3 regions of the Pantoea phytobeneficialis genome follow, and region 3 is predicted to be linked to each of the others. Evidence: predicted binding sites of a transcription regulator. Region 3 holds the regulator's gene; each other region holds the start of a gene.
The links. The regulator PurR, encoded in region 3, represses purine synthesis genes. The targets are predictions, from matches to a motif close to CANGCAAACGTTTGCNTG.
Positions count from the first base shown of each region.

Region 1: CTZ24_RS01885 (nucleoside-specific channel-forming protein Tsx) is a predicted target of PurR. The motif match lies at 2,084-2,101, and genes of this name have one in related genera.
Region 2: carA (glutamine-hydrolyzing carbamoyl-phosphate synthase small subunit) is a predicted target of PurR. The motif match lies at 2,283-2,300, and genes of this name have one in related genera.

Region 1 covers NZ_CP024636.1:426,444-430,729, reverse strand. Annotated here, with positions in the region: gene CTZ24_RS01895 (response regulator) at 1-530, shown strand, start outside; gene CTZ24_RS01890 (sensor histidine kinase) at 527-1,882, shown strand; gene CTZ24_RS01885 (nucleoside-specific channel-forming protein Tsx) at 2,340-3,206, shown strand; gene yjdN (VOC family metalloprotein YjdN) at 3,316-3,741, opposite strand; gene CTZ24_RS01875 (LysR family transcriptional regulator) at 3,820-4,286, opposite strand, start outside.
Region 2 covers NZ_CP024636.1:735,599-739,884, forward strand. Annotated here, with positions in the region: gene fkpB (FKBP-type peptidyl-prolyl cis-trans isomerase) at 1-56, shown strand, start outside; gene ispH (4-hydroxy-3-methylbut-2-enyl diphosphate reductase) at 37-990, shown strand; gene dapB (4-hydroxy-tetrahydrodipicolinate reductase) at 1,237-2,052, shown strand; gene carA (glutamine-hydrolyzing carbamoyl-phosphate synthase small subunit) at 2,523-3,671, shown strand; gene carB (carbamoyl-phosphate synthase large subunit) at 3,685-4,286, shown strand, end outside.
Region 3 covers NZ_CP024636.1:1,906,002-1,910,287, reverse strand. Annotated here, with positions in the region: gene rnt (ribonuclease T) at 1-93, shown strand, start outside; gene CTZ24_RS08915 (Grx4 family monothiol glutaredoxin) at 129-461, opposite strand; gene CTZ24_RS08910 (C40 family peptidase) at 825-1,610, shown strand; gene cydH (cytochrome bd-I oxidase subunit CydH) at 1,673-1,762, opposite strand; gene purR (HTH-type transcriptional repressor PurR) at 2,048-3,073, shown strand; gene punR (DNA-binding transcriptional activator PunR) at 3,070-3,981, opposite strand; gene punC (purine nucleoside transporter PunC) at 4,090-4,286, shown strand, end outside.

The DNA of each region.
Region 1 (4,286 bases), 1.5 Mb from region 3:
GCTACAGCTGCGTGTTACTCGACCTGGGCTTACCGCGGGAAGATGGCATCCATGTCCTACGCCGCGCCCGTACCCGTGGCGATATGACGCCGGTGCTGGTGCTGACCGCGCGTGATACCGTGGCCCAGCGTGTTCAGGGACTCGACAGCGGTGCCGATGATTACCTGCTAAAACCCTTTGATTTACAAGAGGTCCTGGCGCGAATGCGAGCGATTACCCGACGTCGTCACGGTGCGGCGGATTCCCTGTTAGGCAGCGGCGACGTGCAGCTCGATATGATGACGCGTGAAGTGCTGTATAAAGGGCAGCGTGAGCAACTTACCGCGCGTGAATACGCCCTGCTTTATGCGCTGCTGGAGCGTCCGGGCGCCATTCTTTCACGCGAACAACTGGAAAACCGCATCTACGGCTGGGGCGAAGAAGTCACCAGCAATGCGGTTGATGTCTTAATTCATGGCATGCGCCGCAAGCTGGATAACGAAGTGATTCGCAACGTGCGCGGCCTGGGGTGGCGAGTCCCTGCAATATGAAACCCTTCACGTTTATGCGTTCCCTGCGTAATAAATTGCTGACTACCCTGTTGCTGATGCATCTGGCGATGATCGGTGGTGTCACCTCCTATTTTTACAGCTGCTACGGCGACATGATCGGCACTATGAAGGACGATCAGCTGGCAAAAATCGCCGATGCCTGGGCCAGCAGCAAACGCATTCCTGCCCTGATGCCGCTGATGCTCAACGCCGATAAACTCAAAAGCGCCTATGTGGTGCAATTGTGGGATGACAATCAGCAGCTGCGCGCCAGTTCCTGGCCGGAGTTGAATGCGCCATTGCAAAATAAAAAAGGCTGGAGTGACGTTAAGATCGGAGATTGTGAAGACTGCGACTGGCGTGTCTTCAATCGCCCCGGCGAACCCGGCAGTGAAATCGCTGCCATTCAGGTGCTCTACAACATCGGCTATATGAAAAGCGTGATGGTGAAGCGCGCACTGTCAGCCATTATTCCGTTGATTTTAATGATGCCGCTCTCGCTGCTGGTGATCTGGCTGGTGGTGCGCGCCATTACGCGCGACTTACGCGTGGCCTCGCGCCAGATTGCCGCCCAGGAGATGTTGCATCCCGACAGCGTCCCCCCGGATGGCTTACCGGACGAAATCCTGCCGCTGGTTGCCGCCTATAACTCGCTACTGGATAAACTGCGTGCTGCCTGGTCGTCACAGCGCCAGTTCCTCGAAGATGCCGCCCACGAACTGCGCACGCCGGTCACCGCCGTGACGTTGCAGCTGGAGAACCTACGCCAGCATATTCAACCGGGCGAGGCCAGCCGTCAGTTTGATCAACTGGAAGCGGGCGTGACCCGTACCCGCCATCTGGTGACACAGCTGCTGAACATCTCGCGCCAGGAAGATCAGTCGGTGGTCGCCACGGTAGAAAATATTGAGCTGGAAGACCTGCTGAAGGAGAGTATCGAGCAGCTGATGGTGGTGGCCGATAAGCGCGGGATTGATATCGGTTTTAACGGCACTGCCCACTACCGCATCCAGGCCAGTCGTTCCGATTTACGCAGCCTGTTTGACAACCTGATCGGTAATGCCATGCTGCACACCCCCGAAGGCAGCCTGGTGGATGTGCTGCTGCATCGCGTCGGCAATCACACCGTGGTGGATATTGTTGATAACGGGCCGGGTATGCCGGAAGGCTTTATCGAACGCGCGTTTGACCGCTTCACTCGCTCGCCTGATGTGCAGGCCCAGGGTAGCGGCCTTGGGCTGTCGATTGTTCGCAGCGTGGCGCAAAAACACCGTATGCAGGTGGCACTGTCGAACTGCCTCAATCCGCAGGGTCAGATTTGCGGTTTGCAGGTGCGAGTTACCCTCCCTTAATAGCTGTCTCTCATCCGTAACGGCGCTGTTTATTCCTGCTCCTCATCCGTAGCGGCGCGATTTATCGCGCTGTTTTTTTGTGCTGTGCCCCTCCACGCAAAAAGATGCGCGATAAATCGCGCCGCTACAGGCAAAAAGACGCGCGATAAATCGCTCCGCTACATCCGATTCCCCCATAAGCATTTTGCAACGCGTCGCGACAACGTAAACGGTTGCGGGGTTCCGTTCGATCCATGACATTTATGTGACATAACTCACATTTTTGGTGAATGGAATTGCAACACTTTTTGACAAACGTGATCAAAATCTATTTTCTATCGGACTGATACAGGCACCCTACGCGAGCTTTAAAAACCGGCAGCTCAGACCGGCTTAAAACAATTCACCGCCCACCCCTGGGATCGACTGACACCGATCGCGCATTTTTGCGACGATCACGAGCATGTGGTTAACGATAATGAAATATAAAGCATTGATAGCAGGGGCCTTACTGGCCAGCAGCTGGACCGGCGCGACCCAAGCAGCAGACAGCAACCCGCAATACCTTTCCGACTGGTGGCATCAGAGCGTCAACGTGGTGGGCAGTTATCACACCCGTTTCGGACCACAGTTTAATAACGACGTGTATCTGGAATACGAAGCCTTTGCCAAAAAGGACTGGTTTGATTTCTACGGCTACGCCGACCTGACCAACTTCTTCGGTGTGGGCAACAGCAACGCTAACGGTATTTTCGACCACGGTTCGCCGCTGTTCATGGAAATTGAGCCGCGTTTCTCCATCGATAAGCTGACCGGTACCAGCCTGGCGTTTGGTCCGTTTAAAGAGTGGTACTTCGCCAACAACTACATCTACGACATGGGCCGCAACGCGTCGCAGCGCCAGAACACCTGGTATATGGGTCTGGGCACCGATATCGACACCCATTCCGATGTGGGCCTGTCGCTGAACGTGTACGCGAAATACCAGTGGCAGAACTACGGTGCCGCCAACGAAAACAGCTGGGATGGCTATCGCTTCAAGGTGAAATACTTTGTGCCGATTACCGACCTGTGGGGCGGTAAGCTGAGCTATATCGGCTTCACCAACTTCGACTGGGGTTCCGATCTGCGTGACGAAACCGGTCCATCACGTACCAGCAACTCGATTGCATCCAGCCACATTCTGTCGCTGAACTACGACCACTGGCATGTTTCTACCGTGGCGCGTTATTTCCACAACGGTGGACAGTGGGCTGATGGCCAGGAGCTGAACTTCGGCAATGGTCCGTTTGAAGTGAAATCAACCGGCTGGGGTTACTACCTGGTTGTGGGTTATAACTTCTAACTTAGCTAACGCCACCTTCATCCGTAGCGGCACGATTTATCGCGCAATGTTTTCCGGCACAGCGCCGAATTGCGCGATAAATCGCGCCGCTACGGGGTAACATCGGTGACTAAATTCTTGGTTTATAAGCATTCACCATCCACGGCACACCGAACTTATCGGTGAACATGCCAAAACCATTCGCCCAGAACGTCGGCTCCCAGCTTTTTGTCACCTGCCCGCCGGCAGACAACGCATCAAACCAACGCTTGCCCTGCACTTCATCTGGCGTGGAGAGACTCACTGCAAAGCCGTTGTAGTGCGCCTCACGATTCCCGTCACTCAACATAATTTCGCCCTGCCCGATGCGCAGGTGCGCGTGCATGATATGTTCCGGTGGAAAGGTCATCCCGGAGGGACAACCTTCTGTGGATTCCGTCTCCGGCATATCGCCAAAGGTCATTTTAAACAGCAACTCGCCGTCAGTCGCCTCAAGGTAGAATGCGATGGCCTCTTCGCAGCGGCCGTCATAAAACAAATAAGGGGTAATTTGCATGGTCGGTTCTCCAGAGTGAACGCCCGATGCCAAGTGTAGTGGCTGCCAGCCAAACAGGACGCGAGCCGGGCCGCACTCTTACCTTTGTTGACAATAGCGCCGGAACAGCTGCGCCATATAGGCGCTCATCGGCGTCAACGCCGTGTCCTTACGCTGAATCAGATAAAAGTTTGCCTTGGGTAACGGATCATCCAGCTCCAGCGCCACCAGCTGGCCGCCGTGGGTTGGGTCTTCAATCACATCTCGCGAGATAATGCTGACGAAATCGGTCTTTGCCACCAGGCTGGTACAGGCCATAAAGGTTTCGCAAGTGACGACGATTTTTGGTGCCATGCCGCGCTCGCCAAACATATCGTGCAGCAGCCGATAATAGCTGCCCTGCGGCGTCGGCATGGTCCAGTCACAATGCTGCAACTCCGCCAGCGAGCGTGCATGAGCCATCGGATGACCTTTACGCACCACCACCTGATAATCTCGCTCCATCAGTCGTTCGTAGGTCAGTTCCTGATCGAGATGGCTTTGGTCGTAAGTGTTGATGGTGAAAT
Region 2 (4,286 bases), 1.2 Mb from region 3:
AAGTGTTGGAGATTGATCCGGTCCTGGAGGCAAGCGATGCAAATCCTGTTAGCTAACCCGCGTGGTTTCTGTGCGGGCGTGGATCGCGCCATTAGCATCGTTGAGCGCGCGCTGGAGATGTACGGCGCGCCAATCTATGTACGTCATGAAGTGGTACATAACCGCTATGTGGTAAGCAGCCTGCGCGAACGCGGTGCCATCTTTATCGAAGAGATCAGCGAAGTGCCGGATGACGCTATCCTGATCTTCTCCGCGCATGGGGTATCTCAGGCGGTACGTGCTGAGGCGAAGGCGCGTAATCTGACCATGCTGTTTGATGCCACCTGTCCGTTGGTGACCAAAGTGCATATGGAAGTGGCGCGCGCCAGCCGTAAAGGCGTCGAAGCCATTCTGATTGGACATGCAGGCCATCCGGAAGTGGAAGGCACGATGGGGCAATACAGCAACCCCAACGGCGGCATGTATCTGGTGGAATCACCGGAAGACGTGTTCAAATTGCAGGTCAAAGATGAAAGCAACCTGTGCTTTATGACCCAGACGACGTTGTCCGTTGATGATACGTCGGACGTGATTGACGCGCTGCGTCAGCGCTTCCCGGCGATCATCGGGCCACGCAAAGATGATATCTGCTATGCCACCACTAACCGCCAGGAAGCGGTGCGTGTGCTGGCGCGTGATGCAGAAGTGGTGCTGGTGGTCGGTTCGAAAAACTCCTCCAACTCCAATCGTCTGGCGGAACTGGCACAGCGCGCCGGTAAGCTGGCGAAGCTGATCGACTCTGCCGATGATATTCAGGAAGAGTGGGTAAAGGGCGTGACCACCATAGGTGTGACCGCTGGGGCTTCCGCGCCGGATGTTCTGGTGCAGCAGGTGATTCAGCGCCTGCGCGATCTGGGTGGTGAAGCAGCGATTGAGCTGATTGGCCGCGAAGAAAACATCGTGTTTGAAGTACCGAAAGAATTGCGTGTAGAAGTGCGCAACGTGCAGTAACCCCTTCCCCGTAGCGGCGGCGATTTATCGCGCTTTTTTCGACCAGGCAAAAAGACGCGCGATAAATCGGGCCGCTACACCAACCCGCGCAAGCCGATTTCCACCTGGTGAGATTGCTTTTACTGATAATCTGACGCGGCTGGCATAAAATTCTTATTATCCCTTTTTTATTGTGGCGTGACTGTTATCTGACCGTTAACCTGTTTGCGCTTTGCATGCATAGATTTGTATCAGGAATGAATAAATATGAGTGAAATCCGCATTGCTATTGTTGGTGCGCCGGGTCGCATGGGACGCAATTTGATTCAGGCCGCGCAGCAGGCGGAAGGCGTCGTGCTAGGTGCTGCGCTGGCGCGTGCCGGTTCGTCATTGATCGGTAGTGACGCCGGTGAGTTGGCAGGTATTGGCAAGACCGGGGTGATCATCACTGCGGATTTGCAGCAGGTGGTCAACGACTTCGACGTGTTGATCGACTTCACTCGCCCGGAAGGTACGCTGGAATACCTGGCTTTTTGCCGCCAGCACCAAAAAGCGATGGTGATTGGTACCACCGGTTTTGATGAGGCAGGTAAAGCGGCGATTCGTGCCGCGGCAGAAGAGATTGGCATCGTGTTTGCGGCCAACTTCAGCGTTGGTGTGAACCTGGTGCTGGAACTGCTGAAACAAGCCGCAAAAGTGATGGGCGATTATGCCGATATTGAAATCGTAGAAGCGCATCACCGTCATAAAGTTGATGCACCATCAGGCACAGCGCTGGCGATGGGTGAAGCCATTGCTGAAGCAATGGACTGGAAACTGGACGAGCACGCCGTCTACGCGCGTGAAGGCCATACCGGTGAGCGTAAAGCGCAAACCATCGGTTTCGCTACCGTTCGCGCCGGTGATATCGTCGGTGAACATACCGCGATGTTTGCAGATATCGGGGAGCGCGTTGAGATTACCCACAAGGCTTCCAGCCGCATGACCTTTGCAAATGGAGCCGTAAAAGCCGCTTATTGGCTTAAAGACAAGAAATCTGGCCTTTATGACATGCGTGATGTGCTGGATTTATCGATGTTGTGAGTGTTGTGAACCATCGTGATGTGGTTATTTCAATCGGTAAGACATTGATTGAATAGGGCAATAATATTATTGCCCTTTATTTTGTCTGTAAAAAATGGTTTTCGTTATTTTTTAATGCTAAGTCTCCTGTTTTTCGTTGTTTATGATCGTTTTTCATCCTTAAAAACGTCATTTTTGACCATTTGGTCAAAATTATCATCCCGGTAGCACGACTTTCAGATTATTTCCGCCTCGCAACCGTTTATTTTTCCAGGTTGTCTCGCTCTTTTGTCGGTTTCTGTTGCTTTTAACATTCAGTTGCCCGAAAAAAACAAAAAAATAACGTCTCAGGGTAGACAAGGTGCGGGTCGATCATTAGAATGCGCGCAATTTGCCAAAAATCGACCGGTCAGGCGGTTTTTGCATTGATTCAGGACAGTATTTTGAATTAATATGCAAATATTGTGACTGTTTATTCCCTGGAGGATGTTTTGATTAAGTCAGCGCTCTTGGTTCTGGAAGACGGAACCCAATTCCACGGTCGGGCCATCGGGGCAACGGGATCGGCAGTGGGGGAGGTCGTTTTCAATACGTCAATGACCGGTTATCAAGAAATCCTCACTGATCCCTCCTATTCCCGCCAGATCGTCACCCTCACTTATCCCCATATCGGCAATGTTGGCGCTAATGCCGCCGACGCAGAGTCCAGCCAAATTCATGCTCAGGGCCTTGTTATCCGCGACCTGCCGCTGATTACCAGCAACTTCCGTAGTGAAGAGAGCTTGTCAGCCTATTTGCAGCGCAACAACATCGTCGCCATTGCCGATATCGATACCCGTAAGCTGACGCGTCTGCTGCGTGAAAAAGGGGCACAGAACGGCTGTATCATCGCCGGTGACAATCCAGACGCCGCTCTGGCATTGCAGAAGGCACAAGCCTTCCCGGGCCTGAAAGGCATGGACCTGGCAAAAGAAGTGACGACGGCGGAAACCTATCCGTGGCAGCAAGGTAGCTGGACGCTGAAAGACGATCTGCCGGAGCAGAAGTCAGCGGCAGAGCTGCCATTCCATGTAGTTGCCTACGATTTTGGTGCCAAGCGCAATATCCTGCGTATGCTGGTAGACCGTGGCTGTCGCCTGACGGTGGTGCCGGCGCAGACGTCTGCTGAAGACGTTCTGAAGTTGAACCCGGATGGTATTTTCCTCTCCAACGGCCCTGGCGACCCGGAGCCGTGCGATTATGCCATCAGCGCGATTCAGTCTTTCCTTAATACCGATATCCCGGTATTCGGTATCTGCCTGGGTCATCAGCTGCTGGCGCTGGCAAGCGGTGCGAAAACCATCAAAATGAAGCTGGGCCATCATGGCGGCAACCATCCGGTAAAAGATCTCGACAACAACACCGTGATGATCACCGCACAGAACCACGGTTTCGCCGTTGATGACAGCAACTTACCGGCAAATTTACGCGTGACCCATGTTTCGCTGTTCGACCAGACCGTGCAGGGCATTCACCGTACCGATAAACCGGCTTTCAGCTTCCAGGGACATCCGGAAGCCAGCCCAGGCCCGCACGATGCGGCGCCGCTGTTCGATCACTTTATCGAACTGATTGAAGCCTACCGTTCTAACGCGAAGTAATCAGGAGCTAACGATGCCAAAACGTACAGACATAAAATCCATCCTGATCCTTGGCGCAGGTCCGATCGTTATCGGCCAGGCATGTGAATTTGACTACTCGGGTGCGCAGGCGTGTAAAGCGCTGCGTGAAGAGGGCTACCGCGTCATTCTGGTGAACTCGAACCCGGCCACCATCATGACTGACCCGGAGATGGCTGATGCAACCTACATCGAGCCAATCCACTGGGAAGTGGTGCGTAAAATCATTGAAAAAGAGCGCCCGGATGCCGTGCTGCCTACTATGGGCGGCCAGACGGCGCTGAACTGCGCACTGGAGCTGGAGCGTCAGGGCGTGCTGGAAGAATTCGGCGTGACCATGATTGGTGCGACTGCCGACGCGATCGATAAAGCTGAAGACCGTCGCCGTTTTGACGTGGCGATGAAAAGCATCGGTCTGGACACCGCACGTTCCGGTATCGCGCATACCATGGAAGAGGCGCTGGCGGTGGCTGAAGATGTTGGCTTCCCGTGCATCATCCGTCCTTCCTTTACCATGGGCGGCACCGGTGGCGGCATCGCCTATAACCGCGAAGAGTTTGAAGAGATTTGTGAACGCGGTCTGGACCTGTCGCCGAC
Region 3 (4,286 bases):
CTGTTTTGCGAGTTAGTGAACCGTTGGAAACGTCTGGGGGGCTGGCCACTGGCGTTCAGTGACGAACTGTCGGAAGAAGACTCCGCCGAGTGACCAAAAGAAAGGCCGACGACTGTCGGCCTTAACGCTTATTCTGCTTCTTTATACTTCTCAGCAGTTTCTTTAATCAGCGGCTGAAGTTCACCACGCTGGAACATCTCGACGATGATGTCGCAACCACCGACCAGCTCGCCATCAACCCACAACTGTGGGAAGGTCGGCCAGTTGGCATATTTTGGCAACTCGGCACGAATATCCGGGTTTTGCAGGATATCAACATACGCGAAGCGCTCACCACAGGCAGACAGAGCCTGTACCGCTTGTGCAGAGAAACCGCAGCTTGGCAGTTTCGGCGAACCTTTCATGTACAGCAGGATCGGGTTTTCTGCGATCTGGCGCTGGATTTTCTCAACAGTACTCATTTTTGCCTTCCTTAATTCCTCACTTCGTGTTTGTTTATTGTAGCGATTTCACCCCCGCACTAAAACGGGATTTTGCGGTTCAGGCACATCAATCGCCATGTTTGTTAAGTTCCGGTGCCATAAATAACATTTTCATATCATGATTAAGCATGAACCGATTAATAATTAGCAATATATCTGCTGGGTTAACCAGCTGAAATCGCTCATTTTTGCCCCATATCAACTCTGCTAACACATTAATAGAAAAATGCCTTACCTTTTAGAAAAAAACTGGATTAGAATCATCTCGGTGCTGATCGTTGATCAGATTTTTCTAACATAGCTGCGGGCTGTTTCTTCAGACTGCTTAACCTGTACCGGACTATGCGTTTACTCATTACGCTTTTTATGCTGGCTTTCGCCCAACTGTTTTTTAATGTGGCTTCTGCGTCACCGCATGCGCCCATCAATGCCAGTTTGCATAACGCTGAGAAAAAAAGTGCGCGCGAAGATGAGCGTCGCAAGCGACGTCCGGTAAAAACCAGCACCAAAAAATCCCGTCTTGCTACCAGTGTTCAGAAGCTAAAGCTGAAAAAACAGCCGAAAATGGAAACGGCGCTGCATAAAACCCGCAGCAAGAAAGCCCTGCTGAAATCACCGTCAAAAAAATATGGTCACCAACGTCTGGCAAAGAGAAGCGCGAAGCAGGACGATGACCGCGATTTGACCACCATCAAGATGAGCAATTCTCACCGTCAGCGCTATCAGAAAGCACGCGAAACCGCGATGAACAAGCTGATGGGGCAGATTGGTAAACCATACCAATGGGGTGGCACTTCACCGCATACCGGTTTCGATTGCAGCGGTCTGGTGTGGTACGCCTACAAAGACCTGGTCAAATATAAATTCCCGCGCACCGCCAACGAAATGTATCACCTGCGGGATGCGGCACCGATTAAGCGCGATATGCTGGAGAAAGGGGATTTGGTGTTCTTCCGCATCAATAATCGCGGCACTGCCGATCATGTCGGTGTTTATCTTGGTAATGGCAAATTTATCCAGTCGCCTCGTACCGGTAAAGATATTCAAATCAGTGCATTGGGTGAGGATTACTGGCTGAAACACTACGTCGGGGCACGCCGTATGATGACCCCCAAAACTATCCGCTAAAAAACGCCCGATACCCGATAAAACAACAAGCCGGACCCTGATTTTCAGGTCCGGCTTTTTTATTAATGAAGGATCGCGGTGAAGCTGAACACGATAATCATTAGTAGCGCGCCCACAGTGGTAAACAGCGCCAGTTTCAGGTCTGTACTCATCACAACTCCTTAGTCACAATAAATGAAGGGTTATCGTAATTTTCTCACAGCCTCCGGCAAAAATCTCGTCTTATCCGCGCCAGCTTGCTAGAATCGCCGCCTTTCGTTGCGCAACAGATTTTGCGCACGCTGTGTTTGCGGCAAGTTAAAGCGTTATTGACCAGGTGTTAATGTCTTTTTCTTCGCCATTCGCCCCGAAAATCGGGGCGCAAAACCATTAGCAGACGCAAACGTTTAACAATATACTTATCAGTTAGTTGCGATAAGCCCGGGAGTACCATTTTCATGGCAACAATTAAAGATGTGGCGAAACGCGCCGGTGTCTCCACCACCACGGTTTCGCATGTCATCAACAAAACGCGTTTTGTCGCGGAAGAGACGCGTAACGCCGTATGGGAAGCGATCAAAGAGCTGCATTACTCGCCCAGCGCCGTGGCGCGCAGCCTGAAAGTCAACCACACCAAAACGCTGGGGCTGCTGGCCACCTCCAGTGAAGCCCCCTATTTTGCCGAGATTATCGAGGCGGTGGAAAATCACTGTTTCGATCGCGGCTACACGCTGATCCTGGGCAATGCGCATAACGACCTGCAAAAACAGCGCGCATATCTGTCGATGATGGCGCAGAAGCGTGTCGATGGCCTGTTGGTGATGTGTTCAGAATACCCTGACGACCTGCTGACCATGCTGGAAGAGAACCGTAATATCCCGATGGTGGTGATGGACTGGGGCGCATCGCGTGGCGATTTTACCGATACGGTGCAGGACAATGCGTTTCAGGGCGGCTATCTCGCCGGGCGTTACCTGATTGAACGCGGTCATCGTGACATTGGTGCCATCCCCGGACAAATGGAGCGCAACACCGGCGGTGGCCGCCATGCCGGTTTCATGCAGGCGCTAAATGAGGCAGGCATCACCGTGCGGCCCGAGTGGATTGTGCAGGGCGATTTTGAACCGGAATCCGGTTATCAGGCGATGCAGCAGATCCTCAATCAGAAGCAACGCCCGACTGCTGTGTTCTGCGGTGGCGATATCATGGCGATGGGCGCGATCTGTGCTGCGGATGAAATGGGTCTGCGGGTCCCGCAGGATATCTCAGTGATCGGCTATGACAACGTGCGCAACGCACGTTATTTCACGCCGGCGCTGACCACCGTTCATCAACCCAAAGCTCAGTTAGGTGAAAAAGCGTTGGAAATGCTGCTGGATCGTATCACCAGCAAACGTGAAGAACCGCAAACCATTGAAGTTCAGCCAACGCTAATTGAACGCCGTTCAGTCGCTGACGGCCCGTTCCGCGACTACCGCCGCTAGGTTTCCGTTTCGCTCAACCATTCATAGTTGAGCGTTTCGGCATCGCCGAGATAACTCAGCAACCAACCCAGAGCTGGCGAGTTCCGTTGTTCCGACCAACTGACGCAGCATGGGCTATCCGGGAACGGCGTGGGTAACGGTAACTCGGTTAATGCTCCGCTATCCAGTAATGGCCGGGCTAAATGGCCCGGCACCATCCCCACGCAAAGTCCCGCCAGCAGGCAGTCGACGCCGGTTTCCCATTCCGGCACCACCAGCCGGCGTTGATTATCCAACGTCCAGGTCATGCGCCGCGGCAACGCCCGCGAAGTGTCTTCCAGCACCAGAGAAGGCCAGGCCCGCAACGTCTCGTCATCCAACAAGGTACTTTTTGCCAACGGATGATCGGGGCTGACCACGCAGCGCCAGTTCAACGCGCCCATATCCTGAAAGGCAAAACGCCCACCGACCGGGATCGCCTGAGTGGCCCCAATCGCTACATCGACCCGCCCATCGGCCAGTGCATCCCAGACACCATTAAACACTTCATAACTGATAATCAGCTCCATGTCGGGAAAGTGGCGGTAGAAATCCTTCACCAGTTGTCGGGTGCGATGAGGTTTAACGATGCAATCCACCGCGATACTCAGCTGACCACGCCAGCCATTTGCCAACTGCTGGCACTGCCGCCGCGTCGCCAGCATTTTTTTGATAACACTACGCCCTTCCCGGACAAAATGCTCCCCGGCTGCCGTCAGCACCACTTCCCGATGCTGACGTTCGAACAACGGCACCGCCAGCCAGGTTTCGAGCTGCCGTACCGTGTAGCTGATGGCAGAAGGCACCCGATGTAACTCTTGTGCTGCCGCACTAAAACTACCGCTGCGGGCCACCGCATCTACCACTTCAAGCGCATATTCAGACCACATATTTTTGCCTGCAAATTTTTTGATAGCACCGCGCAAATATTAGCGTTTCACAAAACCTGGTGCACGCTTTTACACTCCTCCGCGTTTTCCTGTCTAAAGAGAATTACCATGTTGTCATCAAAAGGATTTCTGCCTTATCTTGCTTTACTCAGCATGCTGGGCTTTCTTGCTACGGATATGTACCTGCCGGCATTCGGTGCCATGCAGCAGGATTTTGCTACCGCCCCCGGTACCATCAGCGCCAGTCTGAGTCTGTTCCTTGGTGGTTTTGCCTGTGCGCAGGTCTTCTGGGGACCGCTGTCAGA